Regions from separate parts of the Jeotgalibacillus marinus genome, predicted to be linked through region 2. Evidence: riboswitches for the same ligand, from Rfam matches in the RefSeq annotation. Region 2 holds a riboswitch; the other holds the start of a gene.
What was found. Region 2 has a riboswitch for lysine ahead of AB1471_RS09160 (Na+/H+ antiporter NhaC family protein). Riboswitches for the same ligand answer to the same signal wherever they lie in the genome.

Region 1 (12,000 bases), on a different contig from region 2:
CTTTTTTACACCTACGATTCTTTCGGTATCTCCATGGTTATCACTGATTACTAATACTTTCACCGAATCCCTCATTTCGTAAGAGTAGGAAGTAGTTCTGCAAGCTTTATTATCGCTTTTCCTCTGTGGCTGATTGCGCCTTTTTGTCGTTGAGTCATTTGAGCAAGCGTGCATTGCTTGTCTTCAACCCAAAACACAGGGTCATAGCCGAATCCACCGTCGCCCATTCGTTCAGTCGTAATGTTCCCTTCACACTCTCCTGTAAACGTGACAGTTTCTTTATTTGGGCGTGCAACAGCTAAAGTACAATGAAAGCGAGCAGTTCTGGCAGACTTCTTTACACCCTGTAGGTACTTTAACACTTTATCGATATTCGCCTCGTCATTCTTCTCTTCACCTGCGTAGCGAGCAGAATACACGCCTGGTTCACCACCAAGGGCATCTACAATCAAACCACTATCATCTGCAATCGTCATAACGTTGTATTGCTTAGCAATCGTTTCTGCTTTTAGCTTCGCATTTTCTTCAAATGTTGTTCCGGTTTCGTTCACATCAGGTGCATCAGGATAATCAAGGAGCGTTTTCACTGAATAGCCCAGCGGTGAAAAAAGTGTTTCAAATTCTTTCGCTTTTCCTTGGTTGCTTGTTGCAATGAGCACTTGCTTCATGATGATTTTACCTCATCAATTGTTGGGATAAGATTTGCTATCTCACCTAAAGCACTTTGCTGTTTTTGCATAATCAGTTTCATTCCTTGATCTGCAATAGCAAGCATGTCCAGCAATTGTTTGTGTGAAAATGTTGCTTCTTCTCCTGTTCCTTGCAACTCTACAAATTCTCCATTGCCAGTCATGACCATGTTCATATCAACCATTGCAGTGCTATCTTCAGCATAATTCAGATCTAAAATCACTCCATGTTCTTCACTTATCCCAACAGATGTCGCTGCTAAAAAATCGATAATCGGAAATTTCGTCAACGATTTTTCTTTCATTAGTTTAGCAATTGCAAGCGTCATTGCAACAAATGCGCCTGTGATGGATGCTGTTCTTGTTCCGCCATCTGCTTGAATCACATCACAATCAATCCAAACAGTTCGTTCACCTAATGCAGGCAAGTCAACAACCGAGCGTAGTGATCGTCCAATCAAGCGCTGAATCTCCATTGTGCGGCCTTGCACTTTTCCTTTTGTTGATTCACGGATGGTTCGTTGACCTGTCGCACGCGGAAGCATTGAATATTCTGCGGTAATCCACCCTTTACCCTGTCCTCTCATAAATGGCGGTACTCGTTCATCTATACTTGCAGTACATATCACTTTTGTATCCCCAACCGTGATCAACACGGAGCCTTCTGGGTGTTTTAAATAATCTTTTTCAATTGTCATATGGCGAAGCTCTGAAGCTTGTCGTCCATCTACGCGCATCGAAATATCCTCCTTTAACCGCTCTACTATTATGAAGAAGAAGCGGGATCCCTTTTACACAAATTCTTTATTAGTATAACAAACTCTGTAAGGTCTGAAACATATGTACTTGAATTTCATCCATCGGGAAGAGCCACGCCCTTCTATGGCGTGGCTCATTCAATGAAAAAAACCGAGGAATTAGCCCCTCGGCAGTCGGATCGTGTCTATACATAGCGCTTTGTTTTGCAACCATTCCATAGCAACTTGTCCAAAAATAGTTGGTGAGCCTGTTGTGAAGAAGCGGTGTTGCTGCTCTTTTTCTTTTTCATGTCTTTCATTTAGTTCTTGTCGATAGGATAAAATCGCACTAACTTCTCGGGCTGTTTCATCACCCGAACTGATAACGTTAATGGATGATCCCATGTATTGTTCGATAATTGGCTGTAACAACGGATAATGAGTACAACCAAGTATTAATGTATCAATATTGGTGTTTTTTAACGTGGCAAGTGTTTCAGCTACAATCTTTTTCGCCATCGAACCTGCATACTCTCCACTTTCAACCAATGGAACAAATTTTGGACATGCTAGCGGATATGTTCGAATCGAATGTCTAATTTCCTGTAATGCTTCTTCATACGCTTTGCTTTTGATCGTTCCTGCTGTTCCTAAAATGCCAATTTGGTCATTTTTTGTGTGTTTGATTGCCGATCTAGCTCCTGGTGTAATCACACCAATCACCGGTATGTCAAAAGCGGTTTGAATTTCATCAAGTGTAACTGCGGTCGCCGTATTACAAGCAATCACCAGCATTTTAATATTTTGGTTGTATAAAAAACGGGCCATTTCCCATGTATATTGTTTTACCTCTGAACTGGGTCTAGGTCCATAAGGGCAGCGTGCCGTATCACCAAGATACACAATATTTTCATTTGGCAATTGATGCATAATTTCTTTCGCTACCGTCAAGCCTCCAACGCCGGAATCCATGATGCCTATTGCTCTATTCAAAAAAAGCCCCTCACTCTTATTTCATTTCATTGTATAGACGGTTCAAACCTTTTGACAACATTTCTACTTCTTCTTGTGTGAAGTCGATTAGTACCTCATTTAAGTAATGTTGACGTTTATGAATTACCTCTTCAATGATGCGTTCACCTTCATGCAACAGATGGATTCTCACGACACGACGGTCATTTTCATCCTTCACACGCATGACAAGCTCATTTTTCTCCATACGATCTACCAGATCTGTTGTCGTACTGCACGCCAAATACATTTTATTGGATAGCTCTCCAATAGTCATGTCTCCAACTTCAAATAACCATTGTAAGGCGATAAATTGGGGAGGTGTGATCGTATATTGACTTAAAATTTCACGGCCTTTTTGTTTAATGATTCCGGAAATATAACGAAGATCTCTCTCAATGCCCGCCATAACACCGGCAGCATGAAGTTCTTTCGTTGCTTTCGTTTCCATCGGCATTCGACACTCCTATCGTTTTCATTCTATTTTGATTGTCACCTTTTTTTAAAAAAATAGCAAGAATCTTTTCTCTTTATACCACATATGTATTGTAAAAGGGAGAAAACTCCCCTTTTTACAATGTAAGTTCTCCCAATCTAAGTAATTCAACAATCGCTTGCGCTCTTCCTTTAACACCTAGTTTTTGAATGGCATTTGAAATATGATTACGTACCGTTTTTTCGCTAATAAATAGTTCACTCGCGATATCTTTCGTCGTTTTATCTTGTAGCAGTAATACAAAAACTTCGCGTTCTCGTTTCGTTAAAATGGATGAACGATTGTACTGTGCCCGACTCATTTGGATACTCCTCCTCACTTGCTAAGCTGAAGCCAGTTTATCCAGTTTATGAGTCAGTTCGCTAAGGAGTGCGTTGATTTCGAAATCTATTTCATATATGTTAAATTTCAGCGCAAGAGCCGCTCTTTTTGCCCATCTTCCCAAGGGTGTCCTTTGCCTGTTTTTCTAGACATTTGTACCATTGTACCTCTGCCAACAAAAACGGCTTTCCCCTCTCCATTTACACCACGATAATGAATATCAACCGACGATACACCTACTGTTGCTGCTTTCACATATACACGAAGCGTTTCATCAAAATACACTTGTTGCAGAAAATCACACTGCAGATCTGCAACAACTGGTATAGTGTCTTGATCGACTCGAACCCATTCTTGCATAAATCCAATCGCTTTAAAAAATTCAATTCTAGATTGCTCAAAATAAACAAAAGGTACTGTATTATTTAAATGACCAAACATATCTGTTTCAGAAAAACGAACATTTATTTCATGATAAAAAGAAAAGCCCTCTTCCCATTTTTGAAAATCTTCTATGTATTCTACTTTCATGAACCACATCTTCCTTCCAATTATGAATATCCATTCATTTTCTTAATAATAACGTATAAACACGATACAAGATAGATTTTTCTGGTTTTCATCAGTAACAATAAATTAATCAGTTTTTTCAACTCCAGCATGCAAATAAGAGCTTCCCGAAGAGTACGAACTCTGCCACTGGATGGCAAATGCTTAAAATGATCGTTACTCACATTTATCTCTAGATATCACTTTTATCAATAAAAAAGCTGCGGATGCACAAGACATCCGCAGCTTTCATATTTAAACTTGTTGATCGCTTCCGAAAAAGCTTTTGAACATTTGGAAGCTAGTGTCGCGATTAAGCGCTGCGATCGATGTTGTCAAAGGAATTCCTTTTGGACAAGCTTCAACACAATTTTGAGAGTTACCACAGTTGCCAAGGCCACCGTCACCCATAATTGTTTCTAGACGTTCACTTTTATTCATTGCACCTGTTGGGTGAGCATTGAATAAGCGAACTTGCGAAAGGGGTGCAGGTCCGATAAAGCTTGATTTACTGTTTACATTTGGACACGCTTCAAGACAAACACCACAAGTCATACATTTTGAAAGCTCATATGCCCACTGACGTTTTTTCTCAGGCATACGCGGACCAGGTCCCAGATCGTACGTGCCATCAATTGGAATCCATGCCTTCACTTTTTTCAATGAATCAAACATGCGGCTACGGTCAACCTGTAGGTCACGCACTACTGGAAATGTTTTCATTGGCTCCAAACGAATTGGCTGTTCCAACTGATCCACAAGTGCTGTACATGATTGACGTGGTTTTCCGTTTATGACCATTGAACAAGCTCCACAAACTTCTTCTAGACAGCCCATGTCCCATGATACAGGCGTTGTTTTATCACCTTTTTTGTTAAATGGGTTACGACGAATTTCCATTAGTGCAGAAATCACGTTCATATTTGGGCGATAAGGAATTTCAAATTCTTCCATGTAAGGCGTGGAGTTAAGGTCATCTTGTCTGTAAATTTCGAATCGAATCGTTTTTGATTTTGTCATCGTTTCTGCTGCAGTCATGATTACTTAGCTCCTTTCGCTTTAGAGTAATCACGTTTACGAGGCTCGATTAGTGACACATCAACATCCTCATAATAGATCTCCGGTGAATTTGTTGTGGCATCGAATTTTGCCATTGTTGTTTTAAGGAATTGCTCATCATTACGCTCTGGGAAGTCAGGTTTGTAATGTGCACCACGACTTTCGTCACGCTGAAGTGCTCCGATTGTTACAACGCGTGCTAGATGAAGCATGTTTTTCAATTGACGAGTAAAGACCGCACCTTGATTGCTCCATTTTACCGTGTCATTAATGTTGATATTTTCATAACGCTCAAGCAGCTCTTGAATTTTTTCATCTGTTTCTTTAAGCTTGTCGTTGTAACGAACCACTGTTACGTTGTCCGTCATCCACTCACCCAGTTCTTTATGGATAACATAAGCATTTTCTTCGCCATCCATTGACATGATGTGATCCCATTTTGCTTGTTCTTCTTGAACGTGGCGCTCAAATACATCTGCCGAAATATCTTCTACTGTTTTTTCCAAACCATTAATGTATGACACAGCTTTTGGTCCAGAAACCATTCCACCATAAATAGAAGATAAAAGTGAATTAGCACCAAGTCTGTTTGCTCCGTGAATCGAATAATCACACTCGCCAGCAGCAAATAATCCAGGGATGTTTGTCATTTGATCATAATCAACCCATAATCCACCCATTGAATAGTGAACTGCAGGGAAGATTTTCATCGGTATTTTGCGCGGATCATCACCCATGAATTTCTCATAAATTTCAATAATTCCACCAAGTTTAATATCAAGTTCTTTAGGGTCTTTGTGTGAAAGATCAAGGTAAACCATGTTTTCACCGTTAATTCCAAGCTTTTGACGTACACATACATCAAAAATTTCACGCGTTGCAATATCACGCGGAACAAGGTTACCGTAAGCTGGATATTTCTCTTCAAGGAAGTACCATGGCTTACCATCTTTATACGTCCAAACACGTCCACCTTCGCCACGAGCAGATTCACTCATCAGACGGAGTTTATCGTCTCCAGGAATCGCCGTTGGATGAATTTGAATAAATTCTCCATTCGCATAATGTGCACCTTGCTGATAAACGATTGAAGCTGCTGCACCGGTATTGATCACAGAGTTTGTAGATTTCCCAAAAATGATACCAGGTCCTCCAGTCGCTATAATTACCGCATCACCAGGGAATGATAGAATTTCCATTGATTTAAGGTTTTGTGCAACAACGCCACGACAAACACCCTCGTCATCAAGCACTGAACCAAGAAATTCCCAACCTTCGTATTTTGTGACTAAACCTGACACTTCATAGCGACGAACTTGCTCATCAAGTGCATATAAAAGTTGTTGACCAGTTGTTGCACCAGCGAATGCTGTACGGTGATGCTGTGTACCTCCAAAACGTCTAAAGTCAAGCAAACCTTCAGGTGTACGGTTGAACATTACCCCCATACGATCTAGTAAGTGAATAATGCCAGGCGCAGCATCACACATTGCTTTTACAGGGGGTTGGTTCGCTAAGAAGTCTCCACCATATACACTGTCATCAAAATGTTCCCAAGGTGAATCTCCTTCACCTTTTGTATTTACCGCTCCGTTAATACCACCTTGCGCACAAACAGAGTGAGAACGTTTTACTGGAACAAGTGAAAATAAATCAACTGACATTCCAGCTTCCGCCGCTTTAATCGCTGCCATAAGTCCCGCAAGACCTCCACCGACAACGATGATTTTGCCTTTACTCATTTTGTCATCTCCTTACTTTAATCCGCCGACTGAACGTTACTCAGCGCTTCTAACACTCAAAATGTTCATAACCGATTTACAAGAATGCTAATATTGCTCTAACACCAACGATTGTTAGTGCGATAAATGCACCAAGAGTTATATAAGTTGAAATTAGTTGAGATCGTGGTGAAACCGTAATTCCCCATGTTACAAAGAAAGACCAAAGACCGTTTGCAAAGTGGAAGGTTGTCGAAACAACTCCTGCTATGTAAAATGCTAGCATTAGCGGATCAGCTAAAATCGACTCCATCATTCCAAAATTAACCTCTGCACCCCTAGCAGCCGCAATGCGGGTTTCCCAAATATGCCACGTCACAAAAATAAGCGTGAATACGCCTGTGAACCTTTGAAGGACAAACATCCAGTTACGGAAAGTCCCATAACGTTTTGGATTGTTTTTAGCTGTAAATGCAATATATACTCCATATAAAGCGTGGAAATACAGCGGTAAGAAAATAATAAAGATTTCAAGAAGCAGTCTAAATGGTAAGCTTTCCATAAAATGAGCTGCGTCATTAAAAGCTTGTTCGCCTCGAGTCGCGAAATGATTGACTACTAAATGCTGAAGCAGGAAGATCCCTACAGGAATGACTCCTACTAAAGAATGAAGCCTCCTCCAGTAAAACTCTCGATTTTCTGCCATCGAATGTTACCCCCTCTAAATAAATACAAGCAATGTATATCCGTCAAAGTTTTTAAAGTTTACAAGCTTCGACGTCTACACTAGCTTTTTCGCACAATATAACACTTTTGTGACAAATCAATTGTACTCTCATACGTATGGAGCGTCAAGAAAACGTATACATAAAAAGCAATTCTGATATTTCGCTAAATACCTAGTCATTTAAACATTTCTCCATAGAATAATACGGCATCCATGCAAAAAGTCCCATCAAAAGAATGATACATAACTCACAATCTATTATAGTAGGAAGACTTCTTTCTTTATTATGCCCAACATTTCTACCTTTTCTTAATCTATCTCTTACACTTTCGGACGAGTCCACGTATAATAATAGAGTGGAAAGTGAGGGACATCTTATGTCTGAACAAAACGATATTTCAGCCGGACCGTTTGGCTATTCTCTTATTCGAGATGAATTGCTTCCAGCGCTTCTAGGCAATCATACAAATGAGGTCCTTTATTGGGCTGGTAAAAACCTAGCGCAAAAGCACCCCTGTCAAAATGAAGATGAACTCTTTCATTTTTTTGACAAAGCGGATTGGGGCACACTCCAACCCATCAAACAAAAAGGTGACGAAATCATAGTAGAGCTAAGTGGTCCGCTTTTAGAAAAACGAATCGAATTAAATGACGCCGAACATTTTACACTTGAAGCGGGGTTTATCGCTGAACAGTTTGCCATGATGAAACAATGCCAAGCAGAAGCCACACAACACCGCCAGAAACGCAACAGCATTATTCAGTTCGTTATTAAATGGGATTCTAAAGACCCTTACGGCATGCCTTCTAGGAAAAGTAAATGATTTCACACACAGACAAGACGCCTTAGATTAGGCGTCTTGTTTTTAATTATGATAATTGCGGTGATGTCTGAAGCGACTCCAAAGAAAAACTCTCATGAACAATTTGCGCAGCTTTCAACATGTCGATCCTATTCACAACTGTCGACACTTTGATTTCAGACGTACTTACCATTTTAATTGCAATGCCGTATTCAGATAATGTTTGGAACATTTGGGCGGCGACCCCTGGATTAGATACCATCCCTGACCCGACGATCGATACTTTTGCAAGGCCTGTTTCATGCTCTACCTTTTTAAAACCAAGGCTCGCTTGATTTTGATTCAAGACCTCTGAAGCTTCATCTAGCTCAGATTCTTTTATCGAAAAAGATAAATTGGTTGAATTTAACTCGGTTCTACTATGGATAATGATATCAACATTTATATGATTCGCTGCAAGTGTAGTAAAAACCGATGCCAAGCCTGTAATTTCATCTTCTAACCCAAAAATGGTTACACGAACAATATCTTCTTCAAATGCAACACCGCGCACGACTAAATTTTCTTCCAAGTTGGAACCCTCCTCTATCAATGTACCTTCTTTTTCTTCAATACTTGATCTTACTGTTAATGGAATCGAATGAATTTTAGCAAACTCAACTGCACGAGGATGCAATACACCTGCACCAAGGTTTGCTAATTCTAACATTTCATCATATGAAATCCCTGCTAGCTTACGCGCTCCTTTTATGTAGCGTGGATCAGACGTATATACCCCATCGACATCTGTATAGATATCACAGCGAACAGACTTCAATGAAGCGGCAAGGGCAACAGCTGTAGTATCGGAACCACCTCTGCCAAGGGTAGTAATCTCTTGATTTATATCTATTCCTTGAAATCCTGCAACTACGACAACTTTGCCACGCTCTAATTCTTCACTTATTCTTGCTGTTTCGATATGTGTAATTCGTGCTTTACTGTGAATCGCTTCCGTTTGAATTCCTGCTTGCCATCCCGTCATCGAAACGCTCTCATAACCTTTACTCTGGAGCGCTATTGATAGTAAGGAAATCGTCATTTGTTCACCAGTAGTCAAAAGCATATCCATATCACGTTTATTCGGCTTGTTTGTAATTTCAGTGGCTAAACGAAAAAGTTCATCCGTTGTTTTTCCCATCGCTGACACTACAACTACCACTTGGTTTCCGTTGTCTACTTCTTGAATGACTCTCGTTGCAACATGCTGGATCTTTTCCACAGAACCAACCGATGTGCCACCGAATTTCTGTACGATCAAACTCATTTTCTTCCTCTTTTCTATCTTTATTTCTCGACCAAGCGCAAAAATGAAACGCAAAAAAGCAACGGGAAAGCTCTCCCATTGCTTTTGAACAAATACATTCATCGCTGCACAGGTGAGATAGCTCTCCAAGATGAATGAACATCTTGACAGCTCTACATTTCTTAAATGCAGAACCAGTACTTGGCTGGATGAGCAGCCCCTTACTTCGGCGATTGTCCCTTTCACAATGCTTCACAGGACTCCATCATCCTCAGCAATGGTACTTTTGACTTTCGCACCTCTATCCCCACTTTAAAAAGAAAAGTGAGTTCGTATAAACTTTTTGTCAGTATAACACAGCGTTTTTAACATCTCAATACTATTCTTTCATTTTTCTCACAATTCTTTCTGCCGTAGCAGGTGGCATTCCAGCAGCCACGACTTCTTCAAGCGTTGCTTCACGAAGCTTTTTAACCGATCCAAAGTGACGAAGTAATTTCTTTTTACGCTGTGGACCGATACCCGGAATTTCATCTAAAATGGATTGAATCGAATTTTTACCGCGCAGTTGTCGATGAAACGTAATAGCAAATCGATGCACTTCGTCTTGAATTCGTTGCAGCAGGTAAAATTCTTGGCTTCTTCTACCTAGTGGAATCACTTCTAATGGATTTCCATACAGTAGCTGAGACGTTTGGTGACGATCATCTTTAGCAAGACCTGCTAATGGAATGTCCAACCCAAGTTCATCCGACAAAATTCCACGTGCCGCTTCGATTTGTCCTTTACCGCCATCAATAACAATTAAATCGGGTAATGGCAACTCTTCTTTTAACACACGCGTATAACGGCGACGGATAACTTCACGCATGGAACCGTAATCATCAGGTCCTTGTACTGTGTTAATTTTATATTTGCGGTACTCTTTTTTTTCCGGCTTTCCATCGATAAAAACGACAAGTGCCGATACCGCATCGCTGCCTTGAATATTCGAGTTATCAAATGCTTCAATTCTGAGAGGCGTGTGGATATTCATCGCCATCCCAAGCTGTTCCACCGCTTTAATCGTTCTATTTTCATCCCTCTCAATAATTGAAAATTTTTCTTGAAGAGCAATGACTGCATTTTTTTCAGCTAATTTCAGTAGATCTTTTTTTTGACCTCGAACAGGCTGACGTACCTTTACCTCTAGTAACTCTTCCGCCATTTCCGCGTCAACTTGCAAGGGCACAAGAACTTCCCTCGGTTTAAAGTGGTTTGTCTTCATATAAAATTGACCCAAAAATGTTAAAAACTCTTCTTCCGGTTCATCGTAAATTGGAAACAACGAAACATCACGCTCAATCAACTTTCCTTGACGAATAAAAAAGACCTGCACGCACATCCAGCCTTTATCAACACCATAACCAAAAATGTCACGATTCGTAAAATCATTCATCGCCATTTTCTGCTTTTCCATGGTCGCTTCAATGTGGGTAATTTGATCTCTGAATTCCATCGCACGTTCAAACTCAAGATTTTCTGATGCTGCTGTCATTTTTTTATGAAGCGATTCTTTTACTTCTTTATATCCACCATTTAAAAAACGAGCAATGTCATCTGTCATTTGTCTGTACGTTGATTCATCCACGTTAAATTCACAAGGAGCAAGACATTGACCTAAATCATAATAGAGACAAACTCGATCCGGCAATGTCGTACATTTTCTGAGCGGATACATACGATCAAGCAATTTCTTTGTTTCATTTGCTGCTTGAGCGTTAGGATATGGACCAAAATACCGACCCTTATCTTTTTTTACTTTCCGTGTAATCAGCAACCTTGGATGTCTCTCTGCTGTCACTTTTAAAAATGGATACGTTTTGTCATCCTTCAACATAACGTTGTACTTCGGATCATGCTTTTTGATCAAATTTAACTCTAAAATAAGTGCTTCAATATCAGAAGACGTAACGATGTATTCAAAATCCTCAATTTCAGATACGAGACGTTGTGTTTTGCCATCGTGAGATCCAGTAAAATAAGAACGAACTCTCATTTTCAGCCGTTTTGCTTTGCCAATATATATAATGGTGTTTTGACGATCCTTCATTAAGTAGCAGCCAGGTTGATCGGGTAACACAGCAAGCTTGTGCTTCAGCAAATCATTCATTACAAGCCCTCCTGTATTTAGATAAGTTTCTTTTACTTCATCATAAGTATTTAGGGAAGGAAATGCAAAAATAGAGGGATAAATATGTTTTAAAAAATGGATGCTTGCTCAACTATACTGGTGGGAGATGGGGAAGATGGTAGATTTGAGGAGTGATTCATACGAAACATGATTATTCTTTTAGCTTCACACGGGCTCGAACAACGATGCCATACCCCTAACTAATTCACAAAAAAGAACCGGGCATTATCGCCCGGTCCTTCTCATTTATACATGTTTATTTAGAAGTTCTTCAAGTGATTCTTTTGGTTGGAATCCAACAACTTTATCCACTACTTCGCCGTCTTTTAATACGACAAGTGTAGGAATACTCATAACACCAAATTTGCTTGCTGTTTCTTGGTTTTGATCAACATCAAGCTTAACAATTTTAACTTTCTCGCCCATTTC
Region 2 (12,000 bases):
GCATTTACTACGAAAATCCACTCTTTACTTGGAGATTCTAAGCACAGGGAGGCGAAAATAATGAAAAGGTATGGTGCATTTTTATTGATGGGATCTCTCGTACTCAGTGCTTGTTCAGCACCCAATTTACCAACTGTTCAAAGCGAGGATGAAAATTCTTCCACTGGAGAAACAATGGAGAATAACACAACAGAGAATGATTTTGGATACGCAAGTTTGGCCACCAATCCAGATGACCATCGTGGTGAAATGAATGGAAAAGAATATAAGCTCGATCGCCAAGTTACAGCCGATGCTATCAGCCGTTTTGGCTCTGCTGTCCAAGGAGTGGAAAGCGTCACGACCGTCGTGACTGATGAAGAGGTACTCATCTCATATCAGATCGCTGAAGACGCCGATATAGATCGCAATGAGACGGCTGATCAAATCAAACGTAATGCTCTTTCCGTTATCCCAAGATGGTTTCACGTCTATGTGACAGATGACCCATCTCTTCGGGTAAATGTGGAAAACCTAGCGCAAACTCATTTATCCAAAAAGGATATGGAAACAGCTATCAGTGCCACGATTGAAATGATGAAAGAAAGTTCTCCACAAGGATATCCAGTGGGTGACGGGGAAAATGAGAATGGTGAAACGAAGGATGAAGAAATTTCAAACACGATAATGAAAGAGAACGAAATCGATTTAGCACCAGCTGCAATGGATATTGGACGCAAAAAAACAGCAGATGCATAATCTGCTGTTTTTTTATCCTAATTAAGGAAACATTATAAAAGACGCCCTATGTTTCCTTGGCTAGATGTTCTTTATGCTTGCTGTTGTTTTTCACCTTGAGCTTGGCGCTGTTTAGATGCAGCGTTTACTTGCTCATCAGCATGATACGATGAACGCACAAGAGGTCCTGCTTCACAATGCTTGAATCCTTTTGTCATTGCGATCTCACGTAGTTCACCAAATTCTTGAGGTGTGTAATATTTGAGAACTGGAAGATGCTTTTTCGATGGCTGCAAATACTGTCCAATCGTCATAATATCTACATCATGTGCACGCAGATCATCCATTGTTTGTATAATTTCTTCTTTCGTTTCCCCAAGACCAATCATCAGACTAGATTTTGTCGGGATGTCAGGTTGAAGCTCTTTAGATCGCTGAAGAAGCTCGAGTGATCGGTGATATTTTGCACGTGCTCGAACTCTTGGTGTTAAGCGCTCGACCGTTTCGATATTATGATTAAGAATATCAGGGCGAGCAGCCATTAACGTTTGGATATTTTCATAAATACCACCCATATCAGATGGTAAAACTTCAACAGTTGTAAAAGGATTTTTCCTTTTAATTGCGCGGACCGTTTCAGCAAATACCTCTGCTCCTCCGTCTTTTAAATCATCTCGCGCAACAGCTGTGATCACAGCATGCTTCAAGTTCATCAATTGAACAGAATCAGCCACTCGTTCTGGCTCCGCTAAATCAAGTTCTGTTGGCAGACCTGTTTTGATTGCACAAAAACGACATGCACGTGTACAGACGTCACCTAAAATCATAAATGTTGCCGTTCTTCTTATCCCCCAACATTCATGAATATTCGGACATTTCGCTTCTTCACATACCGTGTGAAGATTTTTTTCCCGCATCATTTTCTTTAATCCTGTGTAGTTCTCGTTCGTGTTCAGCTTAATTTTCAACCACTCTGGCTTTCTCAAATAGCCGTCTTTCGTCGTTGTACTCATTTTACTCTCTCCCACCTTATACGTATTTATGATAAGAACTCCGTTCGAAGTTAACAAGAGCAATACAAAAATAACAGACTTTCATTTATGTATTATATAATTCCACCTTATCACAGTGCTATGTTGAAAACAAGATTGCTTACAATAAGCTCCTATCATGATTAATGGCGTAGATAAAAGTAAAAAGAGCCCGCCGAGGCAGACTCTTTAAACGTTTTATTATGCGGTTTTTCTTGATTTTCTTACAGCGTTTACAATACTTGCAGTAAGTCCGCCCCAAAGTAAGCCGATCCCTACAATCATCATAACAATCGCACCCATTGACATATTATCCCACCTTTTTATCTTCTTCATTGAAACTAGCGTGTTTTTTATTCCATTTAGTAAGCGATAAGAGAATCCCTAGGATTAATGCAGCGCCTGCAACAGCTACCCCTCCAAATAATACGAACGTTGTCGTGTACCCTTCATAGTTCCCCGTGTCAGTAGCAAACTCTTGAAGGATGTTTTGTTTCAACAAACCAAACATCATGTAACCAAGTACGATTGGTGTAATAAATACTAGACAGAACTTCCACCAACCACCCAATTTAATGTCAGATGTAAGGTTTGCGTGTGAACGTAATCCGTCTGCTTTTCTTAAGATCCAAATGACCATAATAACTTCAACTAATCCCAATGCAGCAACACCAAATTGGTTAATGAAGTAATCTACAGCGTCTAGGAAGAACAATCCGCCTTGTGTTGCAAAAAGAGTCGAAATAATAGCAGCCAATCCTCCACCAAAGACTACAGCTTTCGACCGAGAAGTTCCGAATTTTTCAGATATCCCTGCCACATATGTTTCTGTAATCGATATTAGAGAACTTAGACCAGCAAGAGTAAGTGACAAGAAGAATAATACGCCGAACAATCCGTTCATTCCTGGAAACTGGTTAATAATTTGTGGGAATACTGCAAAGGCAAGTCCCACTCCAGCATCAGCAACATCAGCAACCGGAACATTCATTTGAGTCGCCATGAAACCTAATGCGGCAAACACCCCAATACCCGCAAGCAACTCAAATCCAGAGTTAGCAAAACCTGTAATGAAGGCATTGTTTGTAATATCCGATTTTTTTGATAAATAACTTGAATATGTAATCATAATTGCAAAGGCAATTGATAAACTAAAGAAAATATGACCATATGCAGCGACCCAAATCGTTGGATCCGTGATAAGATCAAAATTCGGTTCGAAGAAAGCATTTAAACCTGTTGCTGCTCCAGGTAACGTCACAGCACGTACAACAATAATTAAAAATAAGACAACAAGTGTTGGAATGAAAATTCGATTGGCCATTTCAATTCCTTTTTTAACACCTTTAAACAAAATTCCTAGTGCGAGCCCCCACACTATGATTAGCGGAATTAATATCCCCCATACCATTCCACCTGTTTCACCAGGTGCAACATCTAACTTCAAAAATTCACTAAATAAAAATGCTTCAGGGTCCTCTCCCCACGCTTGATTGAATGAAAAAATGGTATATCTCATTGACCAAGCAATGATAACTGCGTAATAAGTGGAAATAATAAATGCTACACTTAACCCCCACCAGCCGATCCACTCTGATTTTTTACCGCCCAAGCGGAAAAATGTTAATGGTGCTGATCCTCGATACTTATGTCCCATGGTAAATTCCATTATAAGGATTGGAATTCCTGCTGTTAAAAGAGCGAATAAGTACGGGATTAAGAATGCTCCACCACCATTTTCATAAGCAACGTACGGAAAGCGCCAGATGTTTCCTAGACCTACCGCTGAACCGACTGCTGCCAAAATAAAGCCAGCGCGAGTTCCCCATTGTTGACGATCCATCTTTCTCCTCCTTGTTTTTCTTCCAAACATTACTGGAAGTTCGTTATTTTCTGATTATTTTGTGTAATCTGAAATAATTATAGCACTTAATACCTAAATATTAAAGATAATTTCGAAAAAAATTTAATTATGTCGAATTATCAAAAAATAAACTAAATACTTCCATATTTATATTAATTTAAGATTTTCTAAACACAAAAAGAGTCACCCTTAGCAGGTAACTCTTTTTGATAAAAGATTATTTGTTTGCTAGTGCTTCGTCAGCCGAAACAACTCTTGCCTTATCTGGGTTTCTTCCCATAACAATAGCAAATACAACTAACAAGATAGCAACCAAGCCAAGCGCCAACCATGTGTTTCCTGTGAATCCTAGAAGTACATAACCAGCAGCAGCAATAATTGCACTTGTAACTGCGTAAGGAATTTGTGTTACAACGTGATCAATGTGATTACTTCCCGCTCCAGTTGAGGAAAGTATCGTTGTATCTGACATCGGTGAACAATGATCTCCAAATACCGATCCTGCAAGAACAGCGGCCATTGCTGGTAATAGTAATGAAATATCAGTTGCTGCCATTACCGAGCCAGCAATCGGAAGTAAGATCGCAAATGATCCCCATGATGTACCCGTCGAAAAGGCCATCACTCCTGCGACAACAAACAAGATAACTGGAAGCCATGCAACAGAGAGATTTGAAGCTTCCACAATGCCTGCTAAGTATTCATCTGTTTTTATATCTCCAATCAATCCAACAATCATCCATGCAAAGGATAAAATGTAAATAGCCGGCAACATGGATTTGATTCCTTCTTTTAATGCAAGGAAAAACTCTGCTCCACCAATATTGCTTGAGCGCTTGACCTGGCGAATGAAAAAGCCAATTGTCACTACAAGTCCAACCATTCCACCGTAAACCAATGATGTCGCCACGTCAGTATAGGCAAACATATCTAGCAGTGATGCTGATTGACCAGTCTCTTCTGTGTATAGCTGACTGCCTGTCCAAAGCATCGCTGCAACGGTTCCGATAAGTAACGCCACGATTGGCCAAATCAAATCACCAACTGTTCCATGCTTACTTGTTGGCAAATCGGTTTTCAACTCACCTGGAATTTCTTTTGTTTCATCATATAATTTACCTGTTTCAATCGCTCTGTCCTCATGCTTACGCATTTGACCAAAATCAACACCGCGAAAAGCGACGATAAAGACAACACCAAGTGCCGCCCAAACATAAAGATTCATCGGCACCATTTGCATAAATGCAGAGAACGCTGTGTATTCAGTAATCGCATGATCAGCTAATATTGCAGCGATAATAGTGATGATGTAAGCTCCCCAGCTTGATACGGGAGATATTACACACACTGGTGCAGCTGTTGAATCAAGTAAATAAGATAGTTTTGCACGAGATACCTTGTGTCGGTCAGTAACCGGTCTTGCAACTTGTCCAACTACTAGACTGTTAAAATAATCATCAATAAAAATAATAACACCTAAGCAAGCCGTCATCACTTGGGCTCCAGCACGTGTTTTCACACGTTTCATCGCCCATTCACCAAATGCTCTTGCTCCACCTGAGACGTTAATAAATGCAGTAATTACACCTAAGATAAGCAAAAATAGCATGATAAAGATATTCCAAACATTTAATTCTCCTGCAGCTCCATCTGATCCATATGACCAGAATAAACCGCTAAATGACAACCATAACGTTTTTAACGTATTTACCACAGCAAAGTCCGTTAAAAGCAATGCCGCTGTGACAATCCCTGCTCCTAATGATAGGAGTACTCTTCTTGTGATTAACACCATAAAGATGGCAATAATCGGTGGTAATAATGATAACCAAGTTCCTTCCATAATATCCTCCTTTTTTGATAGGGTATGGAGGCGCGCAAGACGTGAAAAAAACGCAAAAAAGGGCAATGATAGAGGACTCTACCATTACCCTTATATTTACAGTAATGTATGCTCCATCACGATCTGTAGCTCCTCATAACATAAACAAGTTATGCAATGAGAGTGTTATCCTTCTTTAAGATAACCCCAATGATACAACCTTGACAGATAATATCATTTCGGCAGTTTTCCCTTTCAACTGTGATCGTTGTTGTCATCCTCACACAGTATACTCTTGAAAACCGCTCCTCTACCCCATCGGTATGATGTGGTTTATTCTTTTTACATACCTATATTATCATCCAAATCTTTTCTTGACAAGTGTTAATTAGAAGGAGGTAAAGGTATCGCTGGTGTCATGCCTTCCCCAACATTATAAAAGTCTGGAACCTCACCTCTAAATATACCCATAGCAACCGGAATATCTTGTTCGATTGTTGTTAATTGTGTTGCAAACGGTACAATAATCTGCACATTTACGCTTAAACGAATGCTCACTTCCACAAATACATTATTAATACCAAAATCAGTCATTTTCGGAATGATTTGGGAGGTCACGCTTCCTATTGCATGAAATCGGATCGGAATTTGCGGTCCAAGGTTTCCAAGCAAAGCATTATTCGTCGCCTGACCAAGCGGCACCGTATAAACGATGCCCTCGGTATCACCTAAACCTCCAGTATCCAGTTCAATATCCAGTTCAGGAGTCAATGAATCCAAAATACTTGTATCTCCCCGTTCAATTGCTTTCAATTGTGCTTGGACAAGTTGAGTCGTTTCTGTTTGCAATCGGTTCATAATCTCTGCATTAAACGTGATATCTGAAGAATCCGGTGATACATTTTCGACAATATCATTTATACCCATTTCGTTTGCAATTTCACTACTTACCGCCCTGCTGATCACGAGAGCCGCAATTTTTTTCGTTTGTGATTCTGCATAAAGCATGAGCGAGGGCTTGATTCCCGTATTAATTAACCACAACCCTAGAACAGTAAAACCGATAAAAAGAATGGAGGAGAATAGCCAAACATAACGCATTGGCAAGGGCCCTAGTGTACGCTTCGGTTTCCATTTCATAAAAAAACGCCCTCCTTCGCTTTAGTGTATGCGAAGAATTGGGCGATTTTCCTGTATTCTAAAGATCGACTAACATCATGTCTTGATAATAACAACATCAAGCACAGCAATTAAACTTAGTTCATGGCTCTATAATGACGCGTTCCCAGCTCTTGTAGGACTTTTTTAAAAGTGTCCATTATTCGGGTTACAGTTCAAGCCACAGCAGGATGGGTTATTTCTCATTAACTTTTTTCTACCACTCACTTATGCGTGTAGCCTGTTGGTCTAGAGAGTTACACACACAATTGTGTACCCTTAATCACAATCACAATGATGTTTGGATTTTTTAACTAGACAGATCACTAAAATGATTACCGCGATAATCAATATTAGAACAAAGAACAGTAATCCAAATACTAAATATATTTCTATAAATGTTTCCTCAAAGTCAGGAGCAAAGGCAATTCCATCAATAAGTGCTTTTACACTAATTGCTATGCTTATAGCTATGGCCCCTAAAGTAATAAATATTCCAAGAAAACAAAGCCCTTTACATTCTTTACATTTACTCAACGACTTCACCCCATTTTATATTTTATTTCATTTTATGTTTTGTTTTTTGTTTTTGTGTTAAATTATTAAAAGGGAAACGCCCATATCCATTACGGATACAGACGCTTTGGTCATTGCCGTTTCACAACAAAATTAGGAATGTCAGCACCAAGTTGCAGGAAAATTGTCCGTAGTTCATCTAATAAAAATTGATGCACAAAAAAACCTCTAACGTCCACATAATGGATGAAAGAGGTTTGTTATTCTATTCATTGTCCTTCTTCATCTTAAAGTACATCTTCTCTATAAATTATTTATCGGTAGATTGAATGGAATTTTTAGAAAAATCTGGTTCTAACCGCTTGATTTTTTCTTTTAAAATATCACGTAGGAACTCAGGCATAAAATACTGTTTTTTTGCTCGTTGCATTGCCGGGAAAAAGAAACCGAACGTAAACATATCAACCGTCGCTACTGTGTATGTTTTATCCGTTTCAACTGGTTCATCATTTACAAAAAATTGGTTAGCTCTGCTTTCAATCCCTTCATACACAAACGTTCCTAGAATTGTTCCTCTGAAACCTAGCCCTTTGACCACAGTTGTTGGCCACTCTTGATTTTGAGATTGTCTAAGAACTTCTTTTAGCTCACTTCCTGACAGTTCTACAGCACAAGGGTTTATTGGGTGCGGTAATATACGATGTAGATCATAGACTGTTACTGGACCTGCAGGTAGCTCATCCAATAAAAGTCCGCCCGTAATCATTCCACAATCGGCCCCACACCATTCAACGATCGCAGAACTTAACATTTTAGCTAAATGCGTTGGGGCCAATGGATGATGATCGAGAGACTGATCGAGATTAGTCACAACACCCGATAAAAGCTTTTTTCCTTCTTCATGCCACTGCATAATTTCTCGCATTTCGTTTGAAGAAGGAGGCAAAGATTCCGTATTAACAAGTGAAGCTGTTTTATCCGTTATGCGCTTCGTTTCATGATCAAATTCAAGTTCAATCTTTCCTATATACATGCCATATTTTCCTGCAGCTGCAAGTAGAGATTTGTTATGAATTTTACCCAATTCCAGCACGTGGTGTGTGTGTCCACCCATAATAACATCAATATCTGGACATTCTTCTGCCACCCACTCATCTTCACGAATACCTAAATGGGAAAGAAATAGGATGATATCCGCCTGTTCTTTTAACACACGAACTTGTGCCTTTAACTCATCCTTTGCTGATGTCACATGCCAACCAAGCCGATCATAAAGCGCCCCATATTCTGCGGTTACACCAACAATCCCAATCTTCGTTCCTTTTGTAGTTTTCTTAATCAACGTCGGGATTACCCAATCAGGTCTACTACCCTCTTTAGTAAAAAGGTTCGCTACCACGACTTCAAACTCAGCTTCATCATATAAATGATTGAGGTCTTCATAAGGAAATGTAATGCCTTCATTGTTGCCAATGGTAACTGCATCATATCCGACTTCATTAAGCAAACGAACATTTTCTCTTCCTTTTGATCCTTCAGTTAGCGGATGTGATCGATCGGCATGATCACCAATATCAAAGACGAACACGGGTTCACCTTTTTTCTGGTGATGTCGTTTGCGTGACAGTATGTAATCTCGAATCCTCGACCAATTCTCAAAGTGACTATGAAGATCATTTGTATGATAAAGATATATTTTTTCTTTCATAGGGAGTAACTCCACCTTTCTGTTACCCTACTAGGCCATCAATAATCGAGCGAATGGCAATTAGTACGAGAATCACTCTTAGTACGAGAACAAGTTTATCTGACTGCAATCGAAAATTGAGCCAAGCACCGAATTTTGCACCGAACCAAGCTCCTGGCGCTAGCGCTAATACATATAACCAATTGACGTTACCTAGTACGATATGTGACGCTGAGCCAGTTAACGCAGATAAAAACACCATGAACATGGATGTCCCAACTGCTACATGAGGTGGGAATAAAAAGGCAATAATCATGAGCGGTACCATCACCGCCCCACCACCAATGCCCAATAATCCAGATGCAAATCCTACTAAAAATGCAACGGTAGCACCGATGAGTGGTGGGAAACCATATTGATAATCTACACCTTGTGGGTCAGTAAAATAGCGTTGATAAGAAGTTGTTTTAAATCGCTCAATTGGCTTTATTCTATTTCTAATCATTAGAATGAATGATAAAAAGAGCAAAAACACACCGAATGAAAGATGAAACGAATCTAGTGTAAGAGTTTGATTTACCCATGCACCTAAAATCGTTCCTGGTCCACTTCCAATAAAAAAGAGCAAGCCGCTCTTAATATCTACTGTTTTTGTCTTCATGTAAGAAAGTGTCGATGACAGACCTGTGAAAATCATCACTACAAGAGAGATGCCAACAGCAGTTTGAGGTGTGATCCCTTCAACTATCCCAAGTGTTGAACCAAAAAACAACAGGGCAGGTACCACAATCACTCCTCCACCAAGCCCAATCAACGAACCAATTGCGCCCGCTACCAAACCAATAAGCGGTAATATAATCCATTCCATGGTTGTCATCTCCGTCAATTAAAATAAATCAAGCTGTCTCGATGCTAAGTCTTCGTAATCAATTTTTAATAATTGCATTAGATGTTTGGCATTTCGAGCAGCATGACCACCAGAATTATTATTAAATAAAATATAAACATCTTTAGACTGACGCTGTATTTTTTTAAGTATATGAACCCATTCAAGAAGTTCTTGTTCATTATACTCATATAAATACCGAACCTCACGCCAATTGTCTTCGTTTCCTTTGCGTGTCCAACCATGAACATTTCGACCATGAAATCGAACGAGTGTAGCGTCGTTGTTCGTTGCAATGGGCACAATGGGAATCGATCCTTCCCCAGCTTGCGGTTCATCACAAACACTGTGGATCCAATCGCCTTTTTGTAAAAATGATACGGTTCGATCCCTGAATGCATCACTATACCAAGTTTGATTACGGAATTCGATTGATAAAGGTAAGTCTTCAAGCCGTTCTTTACAAAAGCGAATATAGTCAACATGAGCTTTTTGACAATCAAACCAAGGTGGAAATTGAAATAACACCATCCCAAGCTTTCCACTTTCAATCAACGGTCGAAGGGATTGGACAAACGCTTGGAACATCGCTTCTTTTGAATCAAAAGGAATATCCCCACGTTGATGACCGGTCATTCCTTGATAAGCTTTCACAATAAATTGAAAAGAATTAGGTGTATCATTTACCCATCTTTCCATATTGCGCTGAGACTGAATCGCATAAAAAGAAGCATCAAGTTCCACCACAGGAAAATGACTTGCATAATCTTTTAACTTATCTCGGCTAGATGAACGCTGATACACGTCAGGATGATCCCCCCATCCAGTTAACCCAATATAAATCATCTTATCACCTACTACTATGTATAACTATGATTGTACCATACGCAATGATAGAGCAATCACCAATCAAAAAGACAAAACGCCTCCCAAATGATGATTCCATCAATTTCTCTACAACCTATTATTTTTGAAAATAATGTAAATATAATACAAAATAAACAAATCTTCTATATTTGAATATATCGAGGCTTGATAGATGAAGTCGAATTCATATCCGACTCAATTTTCAAACTCCACAAAATTGCTTAAATTATTGTATTGGAAATCTATCTACATATTGGTATACTCACATCATAATAGTCTTATATATTTGATAAAACTATTTTAGATGGAATTTAAAGGGATTCTCCTATTTCAAGAGGTGGCTTCATGACCTAATTTGAGGAGAAGGTATTTTAAAATTCCATTAAAAAGACCAATTTAAAAAGGAGGAGAAAGAAATGCGGCAAAAAAGGAAAATAACGATGAACCAGTTATCTTCTCAGAGAAAGAAGTTAAAAGTTAAAAGAACAATCGTTACTACTTCAACAGCATCGATTATGACGATCAACATGTTCTCTCCAGCAGTAGGGGCTTTTTCATCTGAAGAACTAGATACTGATCAACAACAATTACTAGAGTTTGGTGACGAATTGATTTCAGAAGATAATGCTTTAGCAACAGAAGAAGAAATTGAAGCTCCTGTAGAAGAAACTGAGGAAGAAATTGAAACTCCTGTAGAAGAAACTGAGGAAGAAGTGGAAGCTCCTGTAGAAGAAACTGAAGAAGAAGTGGAAGCTCCTGTAGAAGAAACAGAGGAAGAATCAGAACTAGAGGATGAAGAAAATACACCTGAATCTAGTGAGGATGATTTACAACAAGAAGACTCGACGGAAACAGAGCCGAATATTGAATATGATATTACAGATTCAACTAAATTTGCCTACCTTGGACCCTTAATGGATGACAATTTTTTCATGTTAAAAGTTGACACACAGGGTTTTATTAATTCGATAGCTTCCCATGCTGTTGAATCTATGAACGGCAATAATATTCTTGCATCCATTATTATGGCCCAAGCAATATTAGAGACAGGTTGGGGACAATCTGAACTAAGTCGCAATGATAATAACCTTTTCGGTATAAAAGGTGATTATAATGGATCGTATGCTTTGTATCCTACTTGGGAATATTTAAACGGAGAATGGATAATAGTAGGGGATGAAAAGTTTAGGAGTTATCCATCATACTTAGAATCTTTTAACGATCATGGTGAATTCCTACAACGTCCTCATTACGCTAAAGTTATAGGAGAAACAGACTATAGAGTTGCAGCGCAAGCATTGAGTGATGCAGGATATGCTACCGATCCAGATTATCCTAGTAAACTAATCTCCATAATTGAGGGAAATGGATTACATCAATATGATGATATGGAGCCTTCTGATCCAGGTGATCCAGGCGACCCAGGTGATCCAGGTGATCCTAATCCTTCTA

Region 1: it holds a riboswitch for lysine, as region 2 does, so the genes downstream of both, AB1471_RS02190 (aspartate kinase) here and AB1471_RS09160 (Na+/H+ antiporter NhaC family protein) in region 2, are expected to answer to the same signal.

Annotation. Positions count from the first base shown of each region.
Region 1 covers NZ_JBFMIA010000001.1:408,973-420,972, forward strand. Annotated here, with positions in the region: gene AB1471_RS02135 (metallophosphoesterase) at 1-63, opposite strand, end outside; gene AB1471_RS02140 (XTP/dITP diphosphatase) at 72-668, opposite strand; gene rph (ribonuclease PH) at 665-1,426, opposite strand; gene racE (glutamate racemase) at 1,607-2,419, opposite strand; gene AB1471_RS02155 (MarR family winged helix-turn-helix transcriptional regulator) at 2,436-2,888, opposite strand; gene AB1471_RS02160 (helix-turn-helix domain-containing protein) at 3,010-3,234, opposite strand; gene AB1471_RS02165 (acyl-CoA thioesterase) at 3,342-3,785, opposite strand; gene sdhB (succinate dehydrogenase iron-sulfur subunit) at 4,059-4,823, opposite strand; gene sdhA (succinate dehydrogenase flavoprotein subunit) at 4,844-6,604, opposite strand; gene AB1471_RS02180 (succinate dehydrogenase cytochrome b558 subunit) at 6,681-7,289, opposite strand; gene AB1471_RS02185 (YslB family protein) at 7,688-8,134, shown strand; gene AB1471_RS02190 (aspartate kinase) at 8,181-9,419, opposite strand; lysine riboswitch at 9,530-9,710, opposite strand; gene uvrC (excinuclease ABC subunit UvrC) at 9,778-11,550, opposite strand; gene trxA (thioredoxin) at 11,818-12,000, opposite strand, start outside.
Region 2 covers NZ_JBFMIA010000006.1:103,066-115,065, reverse strand. Annotated here, with positions in the region: gene AB1471_RS09180 (YhcN/YlaJ family sporulation lipoprotein) at 61-738, shown strand; gene lipA (lipoyl synthase) at 810-1,730, opposite strand; gene AB1471_RS09170 (MetS family NSS transporter small subunit) at 1,950-2,057, opposite strand; gene AB1471_RS09165 (sodium-dependent transporter) at 2,059-3,591, opposite strand; gene AB1471_RS09160 (Na+/H+ antiporter NhaC family protein) at 3,830-5,455, opposite strand; lysine riboswitch at 5,574-5,755, opposite strand; gene yunB (sporulation protein YunB) at 5,819-6,574, opposite strand; gene AB1471_RS09150 (hypothetical protein) at 6,872-7,129, opposite strand; gene AB1471_RS09145 (bifunctional metallophosphatase/5'-nucleotidase) at 7,419-8,816, opposite strand; gene AB1471_RS09140 (sulfite exporter TauE/SafE family protein) at 8,839-9,663, opposite strand; gene AB1471_RS09135 (DUF72 domain-containing protein) at 9,682-10,527, opposite strand; gene AB1471_RS09130 (LysM peptidoglycan-binding domain-containing protein) at 10,965-12,000, shown strand, end outside.